DNA from 3 places in the Gottfriedia sp. S16(2024) genome. Region 1 is predicted to be linked to each of the others. Evidence: riboswitches for the same ligand, from Rfam matches in the RefSeq annotation. Region 1 holds a riboswitch; each other region holds the start of a gene.
What was found. A riboswitch is a leader RNA that binds a small molecule or an ion and turns the genes downstream of it on or off. The one in region 1 is predicted to bind cobalamin.

Region 1 (3,286 bases):
CTCGATAATATGTCAGACCCGATTAAAAAAATTGCTCCATTGATCATCGATAAAGGAAGTAATTTTTTATGTAATGGCCCTACAAGTATTCTAGTATAATGCGGAACAACTAATCCTACAAATCCAATTGTTCCAGAAACGGCTACTGCTGCACCAGATAAAATACTTCCTGTTAACAAAATTAAATAAGTAGATTTTTTCACATCAATTCCGATATGTTTTGCATTTGTGCTCCCAAATGTCATCGCATCTAACTGCCTATTTTGACTAAATAATATTAAGAAAGAAATGATTAAAAACGGTAATAAACTTAGAGAGTACTGAATGCCTCTCCCACCAATATTACCCATTAACCATCCAATTACTGCACGTAATTCATTATTTGAAAAAGTTATAAATAATGACAACAATGCAGAACAAAATGAACTTATGATAATTCCACCTAAAATAATTGTCTCTACATTAAGTGATCGATCCAGTTTTCTAACAAAGAGTAATAATAAAATAAGTGTACCAAATCCAAATAAGATACTAACTACTGGTAATGTAAAATAAGTAACAAAAGGTAAGCTTATTTGAAAAAACAATACAAACACTGCACCTACAGAGGCGCCTGAAGAAACACCTAATGTAAAAGGATCAGCTAAAGGATTTTTAAGTATTCCTTGAAACGCAACACCTGCCAATGAAAGGCACGCACCGACTAATCCAGCTAACATAACCCTTGGCACTCGTATATTCATGACAATTGTTTGAATATCAGCTGGAACATAATCAGTTTTAAATATAGCATCTGAAAAGCTAGAAATAATAGAAGAAAAGGGAATCGATGTAGACCCAATCGAAACCCCTAAAATAAATAAAAAAATTAATAAGATAATTGGAATTAAAAAGATTAAATATGTATTATTTATAAAGCTCTGGGTAAACCGCCTTTGCAATTGCTTCGACTCCCTCTGCAAGTCTTGGACCAGGTCTAGATGTTGTATCTGAATTAACATCATATACACGGTGATTTTTAATTGCGTTTACTGTTTGCCAGTTTTTCCTAGCCATTACAGTTTTTTCTAAATTTGGAACATAATATCCATAAGTTGTTAAAATCACATCAGGATTCGCTTTAATTGCTGATTCCTCACTATACTTTACCCAACCTTTTTCACTTTCAGCTACGTTTTTAGCATGAACAATCGAAAGCATTTCATCTAAGAAAGTACCTTTACCTGCTGTATAGATTTCTGGCGGACCAGAAATTTCAAGCCATACCTTTGGATTCGTAGTTGCTTTAGCTGTTTTTTTGCTAATTTCATCTAATTTTGTTTTCATACCAGTTACAACTTTTTTCGATTGCTCGGTTTTTCCAGTTATTTCTCCAACTTGTTGAATTGTATCATACACATCATTAATAGTTGCAGCATTTTTTACGACAAAAACATTAATCCCAGCTTGTTTTATCTGTTCTAAACCGTCAGCAGAAATTCCTAAACTTGATTCATGAGCTAAAACTAAATCAGGTTTCAATGAAATAATTTTTTCAACATTATATGTCATATCGGCATTATTTCCGCCAACTTTATCAATTGATTTTACTTCTTTTGGATAATTGTCAAAATCTGTTACCCCTACTACATCCTTGCCATCACCAATAGAAAATAAGATTTCAGTATTACTTGGAATAAGTGATACGATTCTTTTAGGTGCCTCTTTAAAGCTAATTTCTTTGTTCGTTGCATCTTTAACAGTCATTGGAAAAGTTGCTTGTTCTGTTTTACTTACATTCGATTTTTTTTGTGTCGTATCATTATTACAACCAAATAATCCTAAACACAATAACATAATGATAAAACTTGATAAAAACTTTTTCATTTAAATCCTCCTAAATAATTGAAATACATAAAAAAAACCCCATTCATTTTGAACGGGGCTGAAACAACATAAAAATACAAGAAGTCTTGCAACTGCTGCTTCAAATCCTTACTCCCCGAAGAATTGAACAAGGATGAATTTAGCAGGTCTACTGACTTTGTTTCAACCTACTCCGACCTTCCCATTCTTTCGAACAGTGGCTATTCGTTTCGTCCACATTACAGTTGCGGGGACAGTTCTGGATTATACCAGATTCCCTTTTAAGCAATACTTGCACTAAACTCATCAATATTTCATTAATTCAATCGTAAGATAAATTGGGTAAGAATTCAATTATTTTATTTATATGTTTATGATTTTACTAACATTTTATTTGTTTTTTGTGTGTTTTGTAGAAATTTCTTCTCTAAACATATGGGAAATATGTTTTATATGAAACAAGATTACTCTACATCTTTTTCGTTCATTCGTAAATTATGCGGTATTTTAACTTTAAATGTCGTTCCCTGTCCTACTTCACTATAAACCTGGATGGATCCACCATGTGCTGTAACAATATTTTTAACGATTGATAAACCTAAACCTGTTCCACTTCTACCTCTTGTACGAGCTTTATCTGCCTTATAAAAACGTTCAAATACAAATGGTAAGTCTTCTTTTGAAATCCCTGCACCTGAATCAATAAAATTAAATGTAGTTGATCTTTCATTTTGATTTACTGAAACAATTATTCTTCCATTTTCATTCGTATGTCTTATTGCATTATCAATTAAATTTGTAAAAACCTGTTCCATTCGATCCTCATCTATGTAGATATTCAAATGCGAAACATTGTCGATTTCACCAAATAGCTTAATATTTTTATCCTTTGCTAGACCTTTAAACTTACGTAAAATTCGATCCACAAATTGTACTAGAGGAACGAACTCTCTATTTAATTCGGTAAAACCGTTCTCCATTCTTGCTAAATCTAACAGATCATTTACTAAACGCCCCATTCTAAGAGACTCATCATAAATGATTTGTGACAATTCCTGCATTTCTTCTTTGGATTCTGCTACCCCATCAACAATCGCTTCGCTATAACCTTGTAATAAAGAAATAGGCGTACGTAGTTCATGAGAAACATGCGCTATAAAATCTTTTCGCATCTTTTCTAAACGTCTTTGTTCTGTAACATCTCGAATCACCGCTACAACGCCTCTTATATTTGTTTGATTATAAAGGGGCGACATTAAAACTTGCCAATTGCCTTGATCAAAATGTAATTCGATAAATTGCTTTTTCTCACTTTCGACTACTAATACAAATAAATCTAATAACTCATTTGTTAAAACAAGAGAAGAGGGATCTTCTAACTGATCATCATTAAGCATTTTCAAAAAGCGTTCAGCTGGTGGATTTGATGTCACGATTTGAC
Region 2 (3,286 bases), 690 kb from region 1:
CCTTGAACCTCTTTGACCCGTTTAAAAAATTTATAGAAACGTTCATTTGGATAGGCCTTTTGTTGGTACTCTTGAACAATCCCCTCTATGATTCCCACAATTTTGTCCGGTGCAATTCCTTCAGCTACGATTTGGCCAGTATGAGCGGTTCTTCCTGCTGTCTTGGCTCCTAAAAACAAATCAAACGCTCCTTTACGGTAGACAATGCCAATATCTTCTTTTACGGCTCCATAACAGGCCATGCCGCAGCCATTCACACCAAGCTTCAGTTCTTTTGGGAGTTCTATGCCACCAAGCCTTTCTTGTAGCTCATCGGCATAAGGAATGGAATCCTTCTTTTCTCCGTCACAAAAATCACATGCTTTTACGGTTAATACGTCGCCAACAGGAGCAATTAAAAAGTTGGCTGTAGTTAGTTTTTTAATAATCTCATCAGGCTTAGAGGTTAAAATTTGCAGCTTCATAAAATGGTCTTGTGTGTATTCCATGACTCCTTCTTCTCCGACAATTTCGGAAAGAATAACCATCTGATGCGCGGTAAATTTTTTATTGACGACACCAGGGCTGACCGCTACCTCAAAAATAGATTGAAAGTCTTGCTTCACAATTAAATCTTGGTTTCGTCCATAGGTCTCACCAAGGTTCATTTGCAAGGCTTCCTCAGCCAACTCTCTTGGCGACTCTTTCACTGAGGTTGGGGTGACTGATTTCTTGTTTATCGGCATTACATCTTCCATTTGCTCCAGTGCCCATGGTTCGGCTTCCTTTTGCAGTCGCTGATGCGGTTTCAAAGGCTGAATTGCCTGATTTAATGTATACTTCCGCTGATAACCACGCGGAGTGATCATTAATTCATCGTAGAAAAATGTTGAAGAGTTGCCTATTAAAACGGTGGTTAACATGCCAATTTCATGATCTAACATCTCTTGTAAATTGGTTAAGACGATCTTTTGACTATCACGGAAGGCGCTCTTTACCAATCCTACAGGGGTGTCTGGCGAGCGATATTTTAATAGAATTTTTTGTGCTTCCATGATCTGCCGTGTTCTTCTCCCGCTTTTTGGATTGTATAGGGCAATGACAAAATCAGCTTGAGCTGCCGCTTCGATTCGTTTCTCGATCAAACTCCAAGGTGTTAAATGGTCACTTAAGCTAATCGTACAGGCATCATGCATGACCGGCGCGCCTAATAAAGCAGCACAGGAGTTGATGGCAGAAATGCCAGGAACCACCTCTACTTTTACCCCTGAGTCTTTTTTCCAGCCTTTTTCAATTAGCACTTCGTAAACAAGTCCTGCCATTCCATATACACCGGCATCACCGCTCGAAATGACAGCTACCGTGTAACCGAGCTCAGCTTGTTTCACAGCCTCTTGGGCACGGCTCACTTCTTCTGTCATTCCTGTGCTGATGATTTGCTTTCCAGCTATTAATCCCTTGATTAAATCAACGTAGGTTTTGTATCCGATGATGATATCACTTTCTTGGATGGCTTCCTTTGCCCGTCCGGTAATATGTTTTTCATCACCAGGGCCAAAACCAATTACCAATAATTTGCCTTTCACACTATTACGCCACCTTTCACAATTTCAAACTAGAATCCAGCTACTATCCGCTGTTAAATCTTTTCTTTAACCGCTTTTTGTATTCCTTCGATGCATTCCGACCCTTCTGGATGTATGAATCCAGCTTCGGAATATTGATAGATCGAATGCTCCTGAAGGCAATGACCTTCCGCCAGATGACGCTTTACAATCGTAGTTCCCACTTCTGGGGTTACGTTTTTATACCAAGTCCCTGAAGGATAGACGATGGCAACGGGTGCATCCTTACATCTCCCATTGCATCTCGTTCTTGTAGTATGTATGATTGAATCTAAGCTTAAATTGGTGATTTCATTCCGTATTGCTTGTGTCGCTTCCTCCCCACCCTTTCTCATACAGCTGCTGCCGTTACAAATGAAAACATGGTGTTTCGTTCCTTGTAAATTCCAAGTAGTCATGTCACACACTCCCTTTCGTTTTTTCATAAAAAAAGCACCCCTATGAACATAGGGGTGCAGAATATATACACACAAAAAATAGCGATGTAAGTTCAGCACTTCTACCTATGTTCCCGTAGGTTGATTGAAGCTATTAGGTAAAGGCAGGTCTCCTGACTTAGGTTCATCATTCTATTGCGTCTTCCCAAATTCCTTCAGTGACATCTGCAATGAACTCCCCTTACAGTGGCGGGTACCGTGACGGATTTAAACCGTACTTCCCTATTAAGCACAATTTTCATTGTGCACCAATCCTAATCTATTCAATTTTTAAAAAGACTTGTTTCTTCTAGAGGCATAAAAAAATGATTTAGAATCATTAAAACGAAAAAATCCGTTCAACATAAGTTGAACGGATAAAACGCCAGCACAAAGAAAGTTAATAAATAATCCTTTTTGTCCAAACGTTTCATCTTCTCAACCCCCGAAGAACTCGAAACTTTAAAAGCTAAGACAGGTCTCCTGACTTGTGTATCTTCCTACTTTAGACCCTTCCCGTAACGTCCATATAAACGTTTCAGTGGTTTGTCTATTTCGTCCACACTTACAGTTGCGGGGACAGTTCTGGTAATGCTCCAGATTCCCTATTAAGCCCTAAGGCATCTTAACTAATTGTTAACAAATTAATATTTAATTTATTATATATTAATATACTAGTCTATCAGATTTAATATTTCAAGAGTTTTTAGACTTCTTTTAAGAAAACGCTAACCGCCAATAACTTCATCCTGTTTAAGTAATTGAATTAATATAGAAATAGCAGAAATTAAATATCGACATTTCTTTTTTTAAAACTTATTGTTATTTAAGGACAAGTAAAAAGAGAACTCTTCGTGTGGTTTTCTTGTAAATTTGTGCGTGAAATTGTCCGCACTTTTTTTATTTTTTATTTAATTCTATAAAAATTAAAATAAAAAAACCTTGTAATTACAAGGTTTTTTAATTATATTTTCTCGACTACTACAGCCGTTCCATAAGCAACAATTTCATTGTTACTCTATTACATCTTATCAACCCGTTACATTTTCACATCACAAAACCTATCTAATCCGTCCCGAGTACTGGCCCCACCTACGCCAAATACGATGATGGCCACACATGCCATCCAACCTACTATTCAGTATATCAGAAAACGCTTACATTTTCAATATTTAGAATTTTCGTTTAAAATATTTTATAACTCATGTATAACTGACTTTCCTTTTTCCTTCATACATCATCAAATACTTGATAATTTTTGTGTGA
Region 3 (3,286 bases), 1.2 Mb from region 1:
CCGTACGCTCATACTCGCCATGTACTAATACATCCATATCAATATTTTCTTGAATTTCAATCCACTCATTAATTTTCAATTTAATTTGATTCATATATTCCGATTCATCGATATTTCCTTTTCGCCATTGCTGTCTTACTTGTTTAATTTCCTTCGTTTGAGGAAAACTTCCAATAGTAGTCGTTGGTAAAATCGGTAAATTCATTACTTTATTTTGTAAAGGATATCTTAAATGAAATGGTACTGGTCTTCTAAAATCTTCTTCATTAATGGATTCTAATTCATTACGAGTTGATTGATTTTTTTCACTAAGTTGTTTTAAATTTTCTAAACAATTACTTGCATATTTAACTTCATTATCAAACATGCTCGCTTTGTTAATTAATAAACTTTTTAATATAACTAACTCTTCCAATTTTTCATCGGCAAACGCTAATGCATCAAATAATGTTTCATTTAATAAATTCTCTTCAGTTTTTGTAACTGGTACGTGAAGCAAACTACAAGATGGTTGAATCCACCAATCTTTGGGACTTATTTCTTCTTTGAGAGAATTCAAAAACTTAATGCAATCATTTAAATCATTTCTCCAAATATTACGCCCATTAACTATTCCTACACCTAGTACTTTGTCATTTGGAAATCCGTGCTCGAGTATTGACTGTAAATTTCCATCTTTACCGTGTACAAAATCAAGTCCAATGCCATCTACAGGGAATGAAATTAGTTCTTCATATTGTTCAACTGCTTCAAAGTAAGTTTGTAGCATTATTGATAATGAAGGGACAGCTTTTGCGATTTGAGCATAAACTTCTTTCATAAACCGAATATCTTCGCTTGATTCTTCTAACACAAAACATGGTTCATCAATTTGTACCCACTCAACACCTTCATTCTCAAGCTCTTTAAGCATTTGAATATATAGGCTTACTAGATTATTAATTATGTTTCGTTTTTCTTCTTCTTGGTAACCTTTTGCTAACTGTACAAATGTATAGATTCCTAGAATGACAGGTTTCGTTTTTATACCAAGCTCAAGTAATGCCTCTTTGTATGCTTCTAACGGCTTATTGTATAGTAATCTAGATTGCTTGTCCTTTTGATATTCAGGTACGATATAGTGATAATTTGTATTAAACCACTTCGTCATTTCACAAGCTACAATGTTTTTACTACCCCTTGCTAATGCAAAATATGTCTCTAGACTAGGTTTTTCATTTATTTCACCAAATCGACTAGGAATCCAACCAAACATAGTAGCAATATCTAACACATGATCATAAAACGTAAAATCATTTACAGGGACTAGCTCCACACCTAAATCGTGCTGTTTCTTTATTGAGCTTATTCTCAATGATTTCATTTCTTTTTCAAATTCTTCTTCATTAATTTTCTTTTGCCAAAAGCTCTCTAACGTTTTTTTCCATTCACGATTTTCACCAATTCTCGGATATCCTAAATTACTTATTTTTACCATTTTTTCCCTCTCCTTTTATCTAAAATAAAAAAGCATTTTTATCTCATAAGAGACAAAAATGCCTTTAAGTTGGAAAACATAAATAATTAGAATACGTTAACTTAAGCTTTCTTTCCATAAGGCACCTCCCTATCTCTCGTAGGTCAAACAGCGTCGTTAGAATAGGCAGGTCTCCTGACTTAAGAATCTTTGTAAATAAAAGCCTTCCCTAAATTAATAAGTGGCATCTTCTTATTTACTCCTCTATTACAGTGGCGGGACCGTGTTGGAATTAAACCAAACTTCCCTTTTAAGTAAATGATTTCAAACTATGATCTTCATTTACACCTATTCCCTACTATTTAGTTTTCATCATTTTGTCATAAAATGCAAAAATAGTCAAAATATTTATTTTTTATTTTCCGTATAAATTTTAAAAAAATTTTTATTTTAGGTTAAATAGATACTGCTGATTCATTATACAGACAATAAAAAAATGCACTCGCATGATAATCTCATCCATCTTAATTACTGGTTGATTTTATAATACGAACGCATTGATTGTTAAAAAAATTTATTTTTTTATTGTATAACTATAGTACCTCTTATTATCAAACTAAGTGATTGATCAGTTAGCTACCTTTTCATCTGTTTGAGCATCTAATGGTACACGTTTTCCGATACCGAAAGCATAAAAACAAATGACAAGGATTGCCAAGAAAATAATTCCCACAATAAGTGATATACGCGTGTCATCATTAAACCACATACCGATTAGGACCAAAACTAAATAAGCTAATGTTAAGTAGTTAGTAAATGGTGCAAAAGGCATTTTAAAAGGATGATTCTTAATTTCATCTCCCTTTACTTTTCTGAAACGAATATGACTAATTAGAATGACAAACCACGGGATCATCCCAGGAAGTACGCTTGCACTGTATACATACACGAATAAGTTTTTTGGTGCAATAAAATTTAAAATAACGCCGATTACTAAACCAATTAGTACACCAATCGTACCGAATAAAGGCACTCCGTTATTTGAGACTTTTGTAAAATATTTTGGAGCTTGTCCATTTACACCTAATGTATATAGCATGCGTCCTGCGCTATAAATACCACTGTTACAACCAGACATTGCAGCAGTGATTACTACAAAGTTAATAATTCCAGCAGCTGCTGTAATACCAACTTTTGCAAAAGTTACAACAAACGGGCTACCAATCGAATTTAGTTGGTCCCAAGGGAAAACCGTTACTATTACAAAAATAGCACCAATATAGAAGATTAAAATACGCCAAATAAGACTTTGAATCGCTTCTTTTAATGTCTTTTTCGGATTTTCTGCTTCTCCAGCTGTAATACCAATTAATTCAACGCCTTGATAAGCTCCAACAACTAGTGAAAGTGCAAAGAAGAAACCTGACCAACCACCTGTAAAGAAGCCGCCATTTTTCCAAAGGTTAGATATTCCAATCGCATTTCCTCCGTTTCCTAAACCGAAGAAAATTAGACCAAACCCTGCAACAATCATCAATAAAATTGTAACGACTTTAATCATTGCAAACCAAAATTCAAATTCACCAAATGATTTAACGGAAATTAAATTTGCTGCACCAAGAATCACAATTGCAATAATTCCTGGTATCCAAGCAGGTAGGTCTGGAAACCAATACTTCATATATGCCCCAACTGCAATAATTTCTGACATTCCAACAATAACCCACTGGAACCAGTTACTCCATGCAGTCATATACCCAGCTAAAGGGTGGATATATTTATGGCCAAATGTCGCAAATGAACCTGTACTTGGCTCTAGGTAAAGCATTT

Region 2: another riboswitch for cobalamin. It lies ahead of AB1282_RS17640 ((2Fe-2S) ferredoxin domain-containing protein); the one in region 1 lies ahead of AB1282_RS21210 (ABC transporter substrate-binding protein).
Region 3: another riboswitch for cobalamin. It lies ahead of metE (5-methyltetrahydropteroyltriglutamate--homocysteine S-methyltransferase); the one in region 1 lies ahead of AB1282_RS21210 (ABC transporter substrate-binding protein).

The regions. Positions count from the first base shown of each region.
Region 1 is NZ_JBFLUO010000001.1:4,433,983-4,437,268, forward strand. It holds gene AB1282_RS21205 (FecCD family ABC transporter permease) at 1-941, opposite strand, end outside; gene AB1282_RS21210 (ABC transporter substrate-binding protein) at 907-1,866, opposite strand; cobalamin riboswitch at 1,991-2,162, opposite strand; gene AB1282_RS21215 (ATP-binding protein) at 2,310-3,286, opposite strand, start outside.
Region 2 is NZ_JBFLUO010000001.1:3,741,896-3,745,181, reverse strand. It holds gene cobJ (precorrin-3B C(17)-methyltransferase) at 1-1,565, opposite strand, end outside; gene AB1282_RS17640 ((2Fe-2S) ferredoxin domain-containing protein) at 1,619-2,002, opposite strand; cobalamin riboswitch at 2,128-2,309, opposite strand; cobalamin riboswitch at 2,477-2,663, opposite strand; gene AB1282_RS17635 (DUF2187 family protein) at 3,251-3,286, opposite strand, start outside.
Region 3 is NZ_JBFLUO010000001.1:3,186,637-3,189,922, reverse strand. It holds gene metE (5-methyltetrahydropteroyltriglutamate--homocysteine S-methyltransferase) at 1-1,477, opposite strand, end outside; cobalamin riboswitch at 1,625-1,823, opposite strand; gene AB1282_RS14920 (amino acid permease) at 2,085-3,286, opposite strand, start outside.